DNA from 4 places in the Mesorhizobium sp. M0243 genome. Region 3 is predicted to be linked to each of the others. Evidence: riboswitches for the same ligand, from Rfam matches in the RefSeq annotation. Region 3 holds a riboswitch; each other region holds the start of a gene.
The links. Region 3 has a riboswitch for cobalamin ahead of bluB (5,6-dimethylbenzimidazole synthase). Riboswitches for the same ligand answer to the same signal wherever they lie in the genome.
Positions count from the first base shown of each region.

Region 1 (4,196 bases), on a different contig from region 3:
TGCCGGAGCGCGCGTGCTGCAGCGACCATGTTCATGAGGGCAGGGCGGACCTCCTCCCATTTGCGTGTTTTGAGGCCACAGTCCGGGTTTATCCACAGTTGGCCGTCGGACAGTCGCTCGCGGGCAAGCATGACTAAGTCCGAGATCTCGCCGGCTTCCGGGACGCGTGGTGAGTGAATATCATAAACGCCGGGACCGATTTCGTTCGGATATTTGGAGCCCGTGAAGGCGTCCAACAGTTCCATCTTCGAGCGCGACGTCTCAATCGAAATGACATCCGCATCCATTTCAGCGATCGCGTGAATGATCTCGTTGAACTCCGAATAGCACATGTGGGTATGAATTTGAGTCGCGTCCTTTACACCCGTTGAAGCGATCCGGAAGCATTCGACAGCCCAGTCGAGATAGACTTTCCAGTCAGATTGGCGCAGTGGCAATCCTTCGCGAAAGGCGGCCTCATCGATCTGGACCATCCTTGCGCCGGACCTTTCGAGATCCGTCACTTCGTCGCGGATGGCGAGCGCGATCTGGCGGCAGGCTTCGGAGCGGGGTACGTCGTCGCGAACAAAAGACCAGTTGAGAATGGTGACTGGGCCTGTGAGCATTCCCTTCACGGGCTTTTCCGTAAGCGACTGGGCGAATTGCCACCAGCGCACTGTCATCGGATTGCGCCTCGATACGTCGCCGAAAATGATGGGGGGACGCACGTAGCGCGACCCATAGCTTTGTACCCAGGCATGCTGGGTGAGCGCGAAGCCGGACAACTGCTCGCCGAAATGCTGTACCATGTCGTTTCGCTCGAACTCACCGTGCACCAGCACGTCCAGCCCGATCTCTTCCTGCCAGCGAATTGCAGCCTCGATCTCCTTCTTCAGGAACGTCTCATAGTCGACATAGCTCAGCTGGCCCTTCGCATGAGCGGCCCGCGCCTTGCGTACCTGCGGCGTCTGCGGGAAGGACCCGATGGTCGTCGTCGGGAACGGCGGCAGCCCGAGTGAGCCGGCTTGGACTCTGGAGCGCTCGCCAAAAGCGCTCTCTCGTCGCTTCGCGCTGTCCTCAATGCTAGCGATCCGCCCCTGAACAAGCGGGTCATGGATCCTCGTGGATGTCACGCGCGTGGCGGCAGCCTCGGCAGACGCTTTCAACGCGCCTGCCACCGCATCCCTGCCTTGGGACAGGGCCCGGGCCAGCAAGACCAGCTCGTCGGTCTTCTGGGCCGCGAAGGCGAGCCACGACCTGATGTCGGCGTCGAGTTCCGTCTCCATGCGCAGGTCGATCGGCACATGCAGCATCGAGCAAGAAGGCGCGATCTCGACGCGGTCCAAGGGCCAGCCGGCGACGATCGGTTTGATGCGGTCGAGAATGGCGGGCAGGTTCGCACGCCAGACGTTGCGGCCATCGATCAAGCCAAGCGAGAGCACCAGATCCTTCGGAGCGAGCCGACCCACCGTTTCCAGCTGCTCGGGAGCGCGCACGAGATCAATATGCAGCCCGGCCAAGGGCAGAGAAACCGCGGTTTCGAGATTGTCTCCCAGCGACCCGAAATACGTAGCCAGCATGATCTTCAGCTCGGGCGCGGCTTTCGACAGCTGGCCATAGGCGAATTCGAACGCAGCTCGTTCGTTCGGGTTCAGATCGAGGACAAGCGCTGGCTCATCGATCTGCACCCAGTCGGCTCCCGACAGCTTCAGCTTCTGCAGGACTTGCTCGTAAACGGGCAGCAGCCGCGGTAGGAGCGCGATGGGACCGAACCCCTCGGCAGGCGATTTCGCCAGCTTGAGGAAGGTGATGGGTCCAAGGATGACTGGGCGTGTGTGAATGCCGAGAGCTTTAGCCTCGAGGAAGTAATCGACCGGCTTCGATGACGAGAGGGCGAACGTCTGATCATCATCGAGTTCCGGCACAATGTAGTGGTAGTTGGTGTCAAACCACTTGGTCATTTCCATCGCGGTTACACCAGGTCCATGAGCCTCCTCCTGGTGACCAGCGTGTCCACAATCCTCCGTCTGACCCTGGTTGCCGCGCGCCATTGCGAAGTAGATGTCAAGTGGGACCTCGCCGCTATTCCAGCCGTAACGGGAGGGAACGGCCCCAACCATGGCTGCGGTGTCGAGCACATGGTCGTAAAGCGAGAAGTCGTTCGACGGGATTTTCGACACGCCGCGATCGCGCTGCTCTTCCCAGCTAGCGGCACGGAGCGCCTTCGACGTCGTGAGAAGGTCGCCAGCGGACGATGTTCCGGACCAGTAGCTTTCAAGCGCGAATTTCAGTTCTCGCCGACGACCGAAGCGCGGCACGCCGAGCGTTGCTACAGGAATTTCCTGAGAGTCAGTCATGTCATACCCCGATGGTTGGGGCGCCGATGACAAGGAAGGCGCTAGCAGGCCGGCACGAACGCCGGCTTGCAGCGGCCACCGAGACACCCCGCCCGTGGACGTAATTCGCCGTGGCAGGTCTCCTGGCTCGCGGGGTCATAGCCTCTACCCGTCTTCCTGAGGGTATTCGCCTCAGTGACATGAGTGGGGTTGGCTCGCCGCTAACAGTTGCGGGGGCAGCGCCGGCATTGTACCGGCTTCCCTCTTAGCTCCGCTGCGGCAGCGCCGCACGCGAGAACCACGACACGCAGACAATCACAGCAGTCCGCTCTTTTGTCAATGACGCATAACGAAATGTTTATGTCGTTATGTGATTTCGCTTTTACGCTTGTCTAACATTGTGAAATATTCAGTCGCCCATTGGCGGCGCTGCTCCGCTGCCACCATTGTCCAACTAATGGATCCCTGTCGGGCTGCGACATCCCTCGCAGGTCGCCGATGAAGGATTTCGGACAAGACTTCAAGCGCGTGACAACGTCATTAGAATGCAGAAGATCGCATTGGTGGCGATGTTTAACGATGCGGCCGCAAGCCGTGCGTGCGTGGTAGAAGCGGTTTTCTCGGAGTGAGCGCCAAACCGTGGTCCGAGGGGAATTGGCACGCCAGTCGTCATCACGGGTGACTAGGCAATCGTGATGACTCCGCTCGGCGGCAAGAGACCACACTGACGGAGCCTGGCTCAAGGGTCTGATGCAAAGCCCGACTGTGGTCCCGATAAGCCGCTTAAGCCGCATTCAGGCGGTCAGGATAAGTATCTCTCTCTCCAAGCGCTCGGCATTGAGGGATGCGCAAATGCAGGCAAAGCTCGCGTGCTTCATATTCTGCATCATACGATCGGCAGGACCCAGTTTTTATCCAGTGCACGCGTCAGCGCGGTGTGCAATTCTGGCTCGGTCCGATACGAAGGCATTTGGGCCTCGCTGATCCAGCCCAAGCCAACATAGTGGAAGTGATCCGCAGGGACCGTAACCCGGCTGCTGTCCAGTTGCCGAACGAAGTCCGCTGACCAATGGTGGATCGTATACGCTTCAAGTTTGTCCATCATCCTCCGCCAGCGTTGGATGCGTTCTTCGCGCGGCATGCTGGCCGCTCTTGAGATCGCGGTAGCTATCTCGTCGGAGAGCCTCGGATTTACCAGCAGGGCGTCCTCGCCGAAGTCTTCGGCCGCGCCGGCAAACTTCGATAACACCAGAACGCCAGGGTCGCTCGGATCTTGTGCAGCAATGTATTCTTTCGCCACAAGATTCATGCCATCGCGCAACGGCGTCACAACGCAAACACGCGCGGCTCTGTAAAGACCCGCTATCTCAGCTTGGGTGAACGACCTGTTCTCATAGATAATCGGCATCCACTCGTCCGTGCCATGCCGGTTGTTGACTTGATTGACGAGTCTTTCGACGTCGCGCCGATATTCGCTGTACGCTTGGATGTCGCCACGTGAGGGAGTTGCGATTTGCAAGAGCGAGACACGTTGCGGCTCGACTGCCAGCAGATCGAAAGCTTTAATCCGATTGTCGATGCCCTTGGTGTAGTCGAGCCGATCGACGCCGATAACTAGCTTTGCTCCGCCAAGTTTCAACTGCGAAATGTAGGCTTTCTGCGCCTCAAGCGAATCTGCGGCACACTGTTCGAATTGCTTCGGATCGATACCTATAGGAAAATTTTGGCATTGCGTCTGGCCATGGTCCGAGAAAACGACCCCGTTCTTGCTCTCCAGCCCCAAATGAGATTGGACACAGGCGAGGAAATTGCTCACATCACGGTCGGTCTGGAAACCGAGCAGATCATACTCGAGCATACATTTCATTAGCTCGCCAGAAT
Region 1 covers NZ_JAMYSF010000014.1:68,749-72,944, reverse strand. The annotation lists gene metE (5-methyltetrahydropteroyltriglutamate--homocysteine S-methyltransferase) at 1-2,336, opposite strand, end outside; cobalamin riboswitch at 2,432-2,633, opposite strand; gene NKJ11_RS19170 (alpha,alpha-trehalose-phosphate synthase (UDP-forming)) at 3,202-4,196, opposite strand, start outside.
Region 1: another riboswitch for cobalamin. It lies ahead of metE (5-methyltetrahydropteroyltriglutamate--homocysteine S-methyltransferase); the one in region 3 lies ahead of bluB (5,6-dimethylbenzimidazole synthase).

Region 2 (4,196 bases), on a different contig from region 3:
GCATATTTGCTCCCCCGCCGAGCAGGCCGCGGAGATGATCTTCGGGCCTTACGGTCAACCCCACCGTTGCAGGCGTCTAACCATTTGCAGGGTTTTTGGCAAGATGGCGCAGGCTCCGGGCGAGCGCAGCCGGTCACGCTTCGATTTCAAGCGCCGAAAGCGGCTTCGAGCAACAGGCGAGGATAAAGCCGTCCTCGATTTCGTGATCGAGGATGCCGCCATTGTGACTCATCTCGACGTCGCCCGCGACCTTCCTCACCTTGCAGGTGCCGCACAGGCCGAACTCGCAGGCGGCGGGAATCCGCACCCCAGAGGCGCGTGCCGTCTGCAGCACGGTCTGGCCGGCGACGCATTCGGCATCGACATCGGAAAGCGAGAACCGGATTGGTGTCACGGCCTCGACAGCAGCAGCGGCGCCGTCTTCCGCCGGCGGCGAGAACGGCGCCGGGATCTCCTCCACGGCAGGCGCCGCGAAGCTTTCCTGATGGTATTTCGCCATGTCGAAGCCGGCGGCTTCCAGCATGCCGCGCACGGCGCGCATGAAGGGATCGGGGCCGCAGCAGAAGATCTCGCGCTCACGGAAATCGGGCGCCAGCAATGGCAGCCGGATCGCGTCGATGCGGCCCATATGGCCGAACCAGCCCTCGCGGCTCGACCGTTCCTCGATCATGAAGCCGAGCGACAGGCCGGGCATGCGGCTGCCGAGCAGCTCGAGTTCCTTGCGGAAAATGATCTCTTCCGGGCGGCGCGCACAGTTGACGAAGCCGACATCTGTCCATGGCGCACAGTCATTCAGCCAACGCAGCATCGACATCATCGGCGTCACGCCGGAGCCGGCCGAAATGAACAGATATTTGGCCGCCGGGTGGCTGTGCAGCGAGAAGTCGCCGGTCGGCCCATAGGCCTTGACGTGCGAACCGGGCGTCAGATGGTCGAACATCCAGCGCGTACCGGTACTGCCCGCCTGCGCCTTGACCGTCACCGCGATCGAGAACGGCCGCGACGGCGAGGACGACAGCGTGTAGGTGCGCATCAGCGGCCCGTCCGATGTCGGCAGTTCCAGCGTCACGAACTGGCCGGGCTTGTAACGGAACCAGGTCTGGTTGTCGGAGCGGAAGGTGAAGGTCTTCACGTCAGGCGCTTCGTCACTGACGCCGATCACTTCCAGCACCTGCAGCCTGTCGTTCCAGGGCGTCATCTGGTCGAGATGGCGATAGAGGCCAAGGTCCGTCATCGCATTCATCCTCTTGTCCCCTGGGCTAGGCGACACTGCGCAGGGCCGGCCGGTCGCCTTCGGCAAGGCGCGGTCCGATGAACGACGCGTACCACTCGACGAACTGGATCACGCCGCCCTCATGCAGCTCCGAATAGGGGCCTGGTTCGTAGGCCGGCGACAGGATGCCGAAGGCGTTTTCCTCGACGATGCGGCGGTCCTGGTCGTTGGTCTCGGTCCAGACATGGGTGAGCTCAGCGAGGTCGTAGTCGACCCCTTCGACCGCATCCTTGTGGACGAGCCATTTTGTCGTCACCGCGGTTTCCGTGGCACTGATCGGCAGCACACGGAAGGTAACGGCATGGTCGCCGAGGATATGGTTCCAGGTTGTCGGATAATGATAAAGCAGCAAGGAGCCGATGCGGTCGGTTGGAACGCTGTCGGACAGGTTCTTCTGGACCGCCCGTTTTCCCGTCATGGTGTAGCTGACGGCATCGCGCAGCAGCGGCGCGCGGGTGGCGCGGTACTGCCCTGCCGGATCGATGCGGAATTTGCTCGGCAGGCCTGATGCCTCGCATTTGGCCCAGTGCGCGACCATTTCAGGGTCGCTGTCGGCGCCATTGACGCCGGTCACGGTCGGAGCCTCGGGGAAGGTCTTGCACAGCTCAGGATGATTGGCGGCGCAGTGATAGCACTCGCGGTTGTTTTCCCAGACCAGCTTCCAGTTGCCCTTCTCGACGATCGTGCTCTCGAAGGCGATCTTTGCTTCACGCAACCGGTGCGGCAAAAGATAGGGTTCGATCATCGCCCGCATCGGCGCGAAATCCGCCGGCTCCTTGGCCAGACAGATGAAGATGTAGCCGCCGACGCTCTCGCAGGCGACCGGCTTCAGGCCGAAATCACTCTTGTCGAAACCGTCGGCCATCTGGCGGGCAAACAGCAGGCGGCCGTCCAGCTCATAGGTCCACTGATGATACGGGCAGACGAGCTTTGCCGCCGTACCCTTTTCCGCGTTGCACACGCGGCTGCCGCGATGGCGGCAGGAATTGTGGAAGGCGTTGATCTTGCCGTGCTGGTCGCGGACAAGGACGACCGGGTAGTCGCCGATCTGCACGGTGATGTAGCTGCCCGGCTTCGGCAGTTCGCAATCATGGCCGATGAACAGCCAGTCGCGATACCAGATCAACTCCATGTCGAGCTTGAAGTAGTCTGGATCGGTGTAGAAGGGCTGCTCCAGTGAAAAGCCTTGCCGGCGGCTGTTCAAGAGCCTCAGCATGTCGTTGCGGGTATCCATGTCCTGTCCTCGTTTCTAAGGACTGAACTGGTGGTGATGGAGGAAGGATTGAAACGCAGGCCGGCTAGGTGCCAGACATGCGCTATCCACCTCTTGACCGCCCACCGCGATCAGTCGAGTCTAACAATCTCGGGCTGGTTTCCGGGCTCTGGAGTTGTCCTTGCGGACCATCGCGACACCTTCCCAGGCAGTTGCCCAGTGGTCTCCCGTTGCGACTTGAACTCCACCACCGTTGCGGGGGCAGCGCCGGATTCTGACCGGCTTCCCAATTCTCCGCCTCGTCGTCACGAAGCGGCACCTGAGATGGTATGATCTAACCACGATCGGGGGCGCGCCGTCGGCATGAAAACGACATCGTATCCATGCGGCGCGACACGGCATGCGAACGTTCCCGCAGACCGTCGCGGGCTGAAATCCACCTCCCGGATGACCATTTTGCCGGCTGCGATATCCCCGAATCGGACCCCTTGGCGGGGTCAAAAAAGGTTAACGGTTTCGAAAAGTGACTATTAGCTCGATCTAAAATCGAACCGAACGGTTCGTTTCTGTTGACGGTGCGTGCAGGACGGTGTGAACGCTGGGCCTCTGAAACAGTCAGTGATCCATCCAGCGGTTACACTTAACATGCTGATTTAAAGAAGAAAAATATACCCGTAGATTCCCTTGGCACAATTTCAAGGTGTGGATTCATGGTCCACACGGAACAACTTCGTGATTGGAAAAGGCGGGGTTGCCCTCCCACATCGGGGCTGTCCGAACGACGCGATTTCATTTCCAAGACACGCCGCTAGACGGACGGAAAAAGACGATACTGGAGTACAAAAATGAAAAAGATCATTCTCACTGCCGCAGCCCTTCTGGCCATTTCCGGCAGCGCCTTCGCTGGTAGCGACCACTACGGTTCGAACGCCGCGGCAGCCACTGCTGTCGACAGCTCGTACACCGCTTCGACCAAGAAGTCGGAACCGGCTGCTCAGGCGCCTGCCCAGGGTGCTGACCGCAACCTCTTCGGCAACAACTAACAGCCGATTCCCAGTCGACGGCGGGCTCGCCCGCCGCCCTGGCGAAATTCAGACATTCAGGAGTATTTAAGATGAACAAGATCCTCATTGCTGCCGCCGCCGTTCTGGCCATCTCCGGCAGCGCTTTCGCCGGCAGCGACAACTACGGTTCGAACGGCTCCAACCAGCCTGCCGCCACGGTGGACCAGTCGTACACGGCTTCCACCAAGACCGCGGAATCGACTGCCCAGACGCCCGCTCAGGGCAGCGACCGTAACCTCTTCGGTCGCTAATAACCAATTCGCAAGCGACGGCAGCTGTGTCTGCCGTCCTGGCGAAATCCAGAATTCAGGAGATTAAAATGAACAAGATCCTTATTGCTGCCGCCGCCGTTCTGGCCATCACCGGCAGCGCGTTCGCCGGCAGCGACAACTTTGGCTCCAACGGCGCCAATCAGCCTGCGGTTACTTCGGTTGACAGCGCGCATACGAGCTCGGTCCGCAACAGCGGTGGCCTCGTCGAGAAGCTGCTCAATTCGTCGGGCGACGTGGAGAAGTCCGCCCCTCAGGGCAGCGACCGGAACCTCTTCGGCCGTTAACAGCCGAAGCTGATCTTCAACAAAAGAGCCGCGGGGCTATCCCCCCCCGAATTTTGCGACAAAACCCGTTACAGCCTCAGGGCCCCGTCG
Region 2 covers NZ_JAMYSF010000020.1:120,016-124,211, forward strand. The annotation lists gene NKJ11_RS23715 (PqqD family protein) at 1-4, opposite strand, end outside; gene NKJ11_RS23720 (FAD-binding oxidoreductase) at 134-1,234, opposite strand; gene NKJ11_RS23725 (aromatic ring-hydroxylating oxygenase subunit alpha) at 1,260-2,507, opposite strand; cobalamin riboswitch at 2,623-2,824, opposite strand; gene NKJ11_RS23730 (DUF680 domain-containing protein) at 3,332-3,529, shown strand; gene NKJ11_RS23735 (DUF680 domain-containing protein) at 3,601-3,801, shown strand; gene NKJ11_RS23740 (DUF680 domain-containing protein) at 3,870-4,106, shown strand.
Region 2: another riboswitch for cobalamin. It lies ahead of NKJ11_RS23725 (aromatic ring-hydroxylating oxygenase subunit alpha); the one in region 3 lies ahead of bluB (5,6-dimethylbenzimidazole synthase).

Region 3 (4,196 bases):
TTCGGCACAACAGGCTATGCGGAAGCCTCGATGGATGATTTCACCGCTTCGGCCGGGCTGACGCGCGGTGCGCTCTATCATCATTTCGGCGACAAGAAGGGGCTGTTGCAGGCGGTCATAGCCCAGATTGACGGCGAGATGGCGGCGCGCATCAATGAGGTCGCGTCGAGAGCACCGACCCGCTGGCAACATTTCGTCGACGAGTGCTCGACCTATATCGAGATGGCGCTGGAGCCGGAAATCCAGCGCATCATGTTCCGCGATGGCCCGGCCGTGCTGGGGGATCCAGCGCAATGGCCGAATGCCAGTGCGTGCATCGCTTCAATGACCGACCATCTGACCGCGCTGCAGGAGGAGGGGGTCGTTGTCTCCAGCCTCGACCCCGAGACCGCCTCGCGACTGATCATCGGAGCGAGCAGCCAGGCAGCGCAACGGATCGCCAATTCGAACGACCCCGAAACGACGTCGAAGAAGGTGGTGACGGCGTTCAAGCAACTGCTTGAAGGCCTGCTGAAGAAGCCGGATCCGCAGTCGAATTGAAGTTCTCACCGGAGCTTTCGTGCCGGCAGCTGTTCACGATAGGAATTTTTTCTTGACACCATGCCCTCAGCTAAGGTATATATTCGTCCATGGTGCTGATTTGCGCCAGTGACCGGCCGCACAGGCGGGTTTTTCGTTTGATGCCCCGTCAGCCAACGCGCTGGCGGGCTCCGAACCAACCCGTTACCCCGAATTCGTCGCCCTTTGGCGTCAGGGCCGCAATTGACAATCGCCGGGTTGAGTCCATCCTCTTCCACCATCTCTGAGGCGGAGATTCGGGACACATGTGGGATTTCGAGATCGGCCGGTCGGTGTCCATCATGATGCGGACCTGGCCGTTCATCGTCTTTCGCATGATCGTCTATTTCGGCATCACGCTGGCCTATATTATGGCAACCGGCACCGGCGCCTCCGTCGGCTATGGCGTTGGCCATATCTCCACCGATCCCGACGGGCCGCTGTCGTTTGCCCTGTGGGGCGGCGTGGTCGGTTTCGGCGTCGTCTCGATCGCCGTCTACTGGATCCGCGAATACATCCTCTATGTCGTCAAGGCCGGCCACATCGCCGTCATGGTTCATCTGATCGACGGCCGCGACATTCCCGGCGGTCAGGACCAGATCGCCTACGCCAGGGATGTCGTCACCCAGCGTTTTGCCGAAGCCAACATCCTTTTCGTCGTCGACCGACTCGTCAAGGGTGCCATCCATGCCATCACCGGCCTGCTCGGCGGTATCGCCGCCTTCCTGCCGATACCAGGCCTGAGCGGCCTGGTCTCCTTCATCAACACGGTGATCCGCCTGTCGCTGACCTATGTCGACGAGATCATCCTCGGCTACAACATCCGCATCAATTCAGCCCCGCCCTTCGAGACGGCGCGCCAAGGCGTAGTGCTCTATACTCAGAACGGCAAGGTCATGGTCAAGAACGCCGTCTGGCTGGCGGTCATCATGTGGGGCATGTCGTTCATCATCTTTCTGATGATGCTGGCACCTGCCGGTGCGATTCTGTTCCTGATGCCTGGCCAGCTCGCCGGCTGGGCTTTTGTGCTCGCCATCGTCTTCGCCTGGGCATTCAAGGCGGCGTTCATCGAGCCTTTCGCCATCGCCTGCCTGATGCAGGTCTATTTCAAGACCATCGCGGGCCAGGTGCCCGATCCGGCCTGGGACGCCCGGCTGGCCGAGGCATCGTCGAAGTTCAGGGAGCTCAAGGACAAGGCGCTGGCCTCCTTCGGCGGTTCGCGCTGGGCTACGGCCGGCGCCACACCCTGATCGGCTGGGCGGATGGTGTCTGGTGAGGCAGGAACGGTGTTGAGGCGCGCCACGGTGGATTTGAGCTGTGTCTCGCCTTGCCCGGAAAAGGTCTCGCTCATGATCAGCTCCGGCAGCGGCAGCCGCCGTCCCCAGCCATGCGTTTCAAGGTCCGGTTTGGGAGCGAACTCGGAAACACGGCCGACGCAGAGATAGGCGACCGGCGTTACGTGATCCGGAATGGCCAACAGCCGCTTCAGCGCCTCAGCCTCGATGATGCTCACCCAGCCGACGCCAACGCCCTCGGCACGCGCGGCCAGCCAGAAATTCTGCACCGCGCAGACGGTGCTGTAGAGATCCATCTCCGGATTGTGCCAGCGTCCCAGCGGCGAACCCTTCGAGCGCTGCCGGTCGCAGGTGATGCAGATGTTGAGCGCGCTCTCGCAGATGCCTTCCAGCTTGAGCTTGCGGTACAGCGCCTGTTTTTCCGCCTCGATCGCCGGCAGTTCCTGTTCTCGCGCGGCCAGGAACAGGTCGCGCACCTCCGCCCGTCGTTTGACATCGCGAATGACAATGAAATTCCATGGCTGCATGAAGCCGACCGATGGCGCGTGATGGGCGGCAAGCAGCAGCCGTGCCAGCACGTCGTCATCGATCGCGGTGGGCAGGAAATGGCTGCGCACGTCACGCCGCGTGAACATGGCGCGGTAGACCGCATCGCGCGCATTCTGGTCAAATCCATCGTCAATGGCAGCGGTCATGTGTTCCGGCATCGCTTGTCCCCTTGCGATTGCAGATTCAAAACTGACAGAGCGTACTTTGTGCGTCCAAGTAGACGCACGTCGCTCTGATGCCATCCGCCTGACCACGCGGATGACAATGCCTGCCAGGCCGGTCTTCTGGCTCGGGATCAACCCGCGTCCGGTGCCTTCCCGTCATCGACAGTGGCATTTACCGGCGCGGTCCCCCTCACAGCGTTGGGCACGCCACGGAATTCAACCGTGTTCCCGATTCTCCCGCTTGCGGCGGGCACCAGGCAGTACCAGGGACCTTACGCCGAAGCGCCCGCGGGGCCAATGCCTGCGGCGACGCGAATGGACGCAGTCGCGATTTTCCCCAGTCATCGGCCGCCCGTGCATGGCCTTTGTCGATCCGGGTCACTAGATTAGGACGATGACCACCCGTCTCTACACCCATCCGATCTTCCTCGAGCATCTCACGCCGCCCGGACATCCCGAGCGGCCCGACCGCTTACGCGCCATCGAGCGCGTGCTCGACGACGAAGCCTTTGCCGGGCTCGATCGTATTCAGGCGCCGGAAGGCGACGAGGCCACCATCCTCTACGCGCATCCCGCCGATTTCGTCGCCCGCGTGCGCGCCGCCATCCCCGACGAGGGGATTGCCCGCATCGATGCCGACACCACTGCCAGCCCGAAGAGCTGGCAAGCGGCGATCACCGCGATCGGCGCCGCCAACGCCGCCGTCGATGATGTCTTTTCGGGCCGCGCCGACAACGTCTTCGTCGCCGCCCGGCCGCCCGGCCATCATGCCGAAAAGACCACGGCGATGGGCTTTTGCCTGTTCAACACGGCGGCGATCGCGGCGCGTTATGCGCAGAAGAAACACGGTGTCGAGCGCGTTGCCGTCGTCGACTGGGACGTGCATCACGGCAATGGCACGCAGGATATTTTCTGGGACGATCCGTCGGTGCTCTATTGCTCGACACACCAGATGCCGCTTTATCCCGGCACCGGAGCGAAGACCGAAACGGGCGCCGGCAACATCGTCAACGCACCGCTGGCGCCGCAGACCGGCAGCGAAGTGTTTCGCGATGCCTTCCTGTCGCGCGTCCTGCCCGCGCTCGACAATTTCGCGCCCGACCTGATCATCATTTCGGCGGGGTTCGACGCGCACCACCGCGATCCGCTGGCCGAGATCAATCTGACCGAGGATGATTTCGACTGGGCGACCGGCCAGCTGATGCAGCGCGCGGCACGCCACAGCGGCAACCGGCTCGTCAGCCTGCTCGAGGGCGGCTACGATCTGCAGGGATTGGCATTTTCGGTCGCCGCCCATGTCGGGCGACTGATGAAAGGATGAATGATGGCCGATGAGACCAACGAAGACGTCAAGGCGATGAGCTTCGAGCAGGCACTCGATGCGCTGGAGAAGATCGTCGATGATCTGGAGCGTGGCGACGTGCCGCTCGACCAGTCGATCAAGATCTATGAGCGTGGTGAGGCGCTGAAGGCGCATTGCGACCGGCTGCTGAAGGCCGCCGAGGACAAGGTCGAGAAGATCAGGCTGTCGCGCGACGGCAAGCCGGTTGGAACGGAGCCACTCGACGCGGATTGAGGCTCGGTCCGAACGATGGCCTCGCCTCACCGGTTTTTGGACATGATCATGATC
Region 3 covers NZ_JAMYSF010000002.1:80,616-84,811, reverse strand. The annotation lists gene NKJ11_RS02470 (TetR/AcrR family transcriptional regulator) at 1-540, shown strand, start outside; gene NKJ11_RS02465 (hypothetical protein) at 825-1,808, shown strand; partial or broken gene bluB (5,6-dimethylbenzimidazole synthase) at 1,931-2,548, opposite strand; cobalamin riboswitch at 2,660-2,839, opposite strand; gene NKJ11_RS02455 (histone deacetylase family protein) at 2,961-3,887, shown strand; gene NKJ11_RS02450 (exodeoxyribonuclease VII small subunit) at 3,891-4,142, shown strand.

Region 4 (4,196 bases), on a different contig from region 3:
GTCCTGCCGTTCCTGCTCGGCGACAGGATCGTGGCACGCGTCGACCTCAAGGCCGACCGTCCGGCCAGCATACTGCGCGTCCATGCGGCCTATGCGGAGCCCGGTGCACCGCCTGAAACCGCTGCAGAGCTGTTCGAGGAATTGAAGCAGATGCAGGGCTGGCTCGGACTCGAACGCATCGAAGTGACGCCTGCCGGGGATTTGGGTCCGGCGCTGCTGAGCGTGATCAGCGACGGGCGCTCTTGACATCAGCCGTCGGCTGCAGCCGTTTGAGGGAGTTTTGTCGGCCTAGGTTCAATGATGGCATCGCAAGAGGTTCTCGACCTGATCCACGAAGCGTTGATTGCGCATGGGATCAGCGCCATCCGTGGACAGAACGATGTCTGGATTGGACTGGAAGACCTGCGCTTTGAAGCCCAAGTTTTCGACAAGGAGCCGTCAGGCTCGGGTCGCAGGCTTGTTCTCGAAATCTACGTCTTCTCACCGTTGCTAGGCACTCAGCCGGTCATCGAATCTTTTGTTGGACTGGGCGACACGCGTGAACAGGCGATTTTCCAAGCATTCGGAAAATTCCTGATCGGTGTATTTCATGTGCTGATCGAGGGCCTTGCGGAGCATGTTTGCGAGAACATGCAAGCCCAGATTGCATTCTGGCAACGGAATGATGCTGGCTGGAAGATCTACGGTGGACCTGTGATCACACAGGCTGCAGTGGAATGCACTCTCAACCGGACATATCCAGCGTTTTATGCCCGCTTGGAAAAACTGTTCACGGCTAAGGTTCGCCCTGGCAGTCATTTCATCCGGATATTCCTGGCGAGCTATGGCGGAGCACTGGTCGGCAACGAAATTCTCCTGGACAACGAAACTTGGCCGGAAGGTCAAGAGCTCCTCGTTGATCAGGACTGGCACCACGGCGACGGGTACCAGGCGCTGCGTCAGGTCATCCTTGCGTTGCCGGGAGATAACAATTGAGCCAACGTACACAGGCTAGCGGATAAACAATGGATATCAAAGCCAGGCTGACCCAAGAGGTGCAGGAGTGCCTCGATAGGATTTCGTCCTTTTCATGGGACGTACATGCGCAGGCAATCCGAAAACGCTACCCTAGACCTGCTGGAGACACATTTGGCTTCAAAGTTGATGGCATTTACTTCGATGTGGGTGACAGCGCCGGATGGCTGGACCGGCAAGATGGAGATATCCTTCTGACGGCTTTCGTTACAGCTTTTCCTGATCCCAACAACGAAGATGGCATTCGCGAAGAGCGGTCAGTGGTAGTGAAGCGTCCCCGCCCCTGATTTCAGATTGCCCCTGCGTTGCGTTGACACCGCTGCCCGCAAAAGCCTAAATCCGGTTCAGATGGTCTCTTGCCCGCAACGGCAAGAGCTAAGAGGGAATGCGGTGCGGGGCAAAATCCCAAATCCGCGGCTGTCCCCGCAACTGTAAGCGAAGAGCCAAGGCCGAAAGCCACTGGGGAGTTCCCGGGAAGGCGGCTACCAAGGCGATGACCCGCGAGCCAGGAGACCTGCCGTCTGCGACTTTAGAATCCGATCGCCCGGCGGGTTTCCGGGCAAGGAGCCCGATCTTGGACCACGACAGCAGTTTTTCGGCTGGCACAGCGGATATTTCGTCCGGCCATGATGATGCCTTGGCCGGCGTCACCATCATCGTCTGCGCCTCCTGCCGCGATGAGACCGGCGCCGACGCTCATCCCCGCGCCGGCGAATTGCTGGCGGACGACACGCGCCGCGCCGCATCCGGCGACGACATCCGCATCCGCAGCGTCGAATGCCTCGGCAATTGCAAGCGCCGCCTCAGCGCCGCCATCCTGCGCGACGGGTGCTGGAGCTATGTCTTCGGCGACCTGACCACGACCAGCGGCGCCGACCTCGTGACAGGCGCCAAGCTCTTCGCCACCTCGAAGGACGGCCTGATTCCATGGCGCGGCCGCCCCGATAGCCTGAAGCGTGGCCTCGTTGCCCGCATCCCTCCCTTAGACCTGCTGAAGGATTGACCATGACTGCCCCAGATTCGCCTGCGAACCTCTCCCGCGTTCCCTGCACCGTCGTCACCGGCTTCCTCGGCGCCGGCAAGACGACGCTGGTCCGCCATCTCCTGGAAAACGCCGGCGGCAAGCGCATTGCCATCATTGTCAACGAATTCGGCGACATCGGCATCGATGGCGAGATCCTCAAGGGCTGCGGCATAGACACCTGCCCGGAGGAAAACATCGTCGAACTGGCCAATGGCTGCATCTGCTGCACCGTCGCCGACGATTTCGTCCCGGCGCTCGACAAGATCCTCGCGCTGACGCCGAGGGTCGACCACATCCTGATCGAGACTTCGGGCCTGGCGCTGCCCAAGCCGCTGGTCCAGGCGTTTCAATGGCCGAGCGTAAAGAGCCGCGTCACAGTCGACGGCGTCATCGCCGTGGTCGACGGGCCGGCATTGGCCGAAGGCCGCGTCGCCAACGACATGGATGCTTTGCAGGCGCAGCGCGCCGGGGACGAGACGCTCGACCATGACGATCCGGTGGAAGAAGTGTTCGAGGATCAGATCGCCTGCGCCGACCTGATCATCCTGTCGAAAAGCGACCTGATGGACGCCGCCGGCACCGCCCGCGCCAACGCCATCATTGGCGAACACTCCGCCCGCGCCGTGAAGATCGTGCCGACGTCGCATGGCAAGGTCGATCCCTCCGTGCTGCTCGGGCTCGGTCTCGCCGTCGAGGACGACATCGAAAACCGCAAGTCCCACCATGACGGCGCATTCGACCATGAGCATGACGACTTCGACACGTTCATTGTCGACATTGCCTCGATCGCCAATCCCGATGAACTGGCAAAGCGTGTCGCCACAGTCGCCGAAGAAGAAAACGTGCTGCGTGTAAAAGGCTTCGTCGAGGTCGGTGGCAAGCCGATGCGGCTCTTGCTGCAGGCCGTCGGGCCGCGCGTCAATCATTACTATGACCGCGCCTGGACCGCGCAGGACGACCGCCGCTCGCGTCTCGTCGTCATCGGCCTGAAGGGGCTGAACCGCCCGGCGATCGAGCGTATACTCGCCGGCTGATCTCGGACACGGGTTGCGATGCACATCCTCACCACGACATCCGCCTCGCTCGACGACCTCGCCGAGCCGGTCGATCTGCGGCAGACGCCGGCGGATATCGTGGCCCTGTCCTTCACCGACAGCGACCTCGCCGGACTGGCGGCAGCCTGGAAGGCCGATGCCGGCCGCCTGCCCTCGATGCGGCTGGCTGCCCTGCGTGACCTGCGCCATCCCATGTCCGTCGACCTCTGGGTCGACAGCGTCGCCCGCCACGCCAAGGTCATCCTCGTGCGCATCCTCGGCGGCTACGACTGGTGGCGCTACGGCTGCGACCAGCTTGCCTCGACCGCTCGCGCACACGGCATAAAGCTGGCGCTGCTGCCCGGCGAATGCCGCGACGAGGATCTGCGCCTGATCGAAGCCTCGACGCTGCCGCGCGAGGAGCTCGATGGCCTGCTCGACTATTTCCGCGAGGGCGGCCCGGCGAATATGAGCGCGCTGGTGCGGAGATTGGCGGGGCTGGCTGGATCGGATGCGGACGTAGCAGAGCCGGTTCCAGTGCCGAAAGCCGGGTTTTATGAGCCAGGACTTGGGGTCGTTGGTGATCCTTCACACCCCCCTCTGTCCTGCCGGACATCTCCCCCGCAAGGGGGGAGATCGGACTGCATCAAAGCCGGCTCTTTTCCCGTTTCATTAGAAGCTGACGCGTCCGCAACCTCGACAATTGGCGAAATCTCCAATGACAGCGCAATCTCCCCCCTTGCGGGGGAGATGTCCGGCAGGACAGAGGGGGGTGTGAAGGAACTCGACGCTGACAACGTCAACGCTCCTATCATCCCCATCCTGTTCTATCGCTCGATGCTATTGGCCGCCGATGTCGCGCCCATCGATGCGCTTTTCGAAGCGCTCCGCCAGCGCGGCATCAATCCGGTCCCAATCTTCGTCTCCAGCCTCAAGGACCCCGCATCCCTGGCCTTCGTGGAAACAGCACTCGCCTCGCTGAAACCCGCCGCCATCATCACCGCGACCGCTTTCGCGTCCGGCGCCGAACCCGGCAATGAGACCCTGTTCGACCGCGCCGGCGTGCCCGTCTTCCAGGTCATCGTCGCCACCACCCGCCGCGACGTCTGGGAGACCAACCAGCG
Region 4 covers NZ_JAMYSF010000026.1:68,116-72,311, reverse strand. The annotation lists gene NKJ11_RS26745 (winged helix-turn-helix domain-containing protein) at 1-246, shown strand, start outside; gene NKJ11_RS26740 (DUF6348 family protein) at 298-975, shown strand; gene NKJ11_RS26735 (hypothetical protein) at 1,005-1,301, shown strand; cobalamin riboswitch at 1,347-1,550, shown strand; gene NKJ11_RS26730 (DUF1636 family protein) at 1,589-2,017, shown strand; gene cobW (cobalamin biosynthesis protein CobW) at 2,020-3,072, shown strand; gene NKJ11_RS26720 (cobaltochelatase subunit CobN) at 3,091-4,196, shown strand, end outside.
Region 4: another riboswitch for cobalamin. It lies ahead of NKJ11_RS26730 (DUF1636 family protein); the one in region 3 lies ahead of bluB (5,6-dimethylbenzimidazole synthase).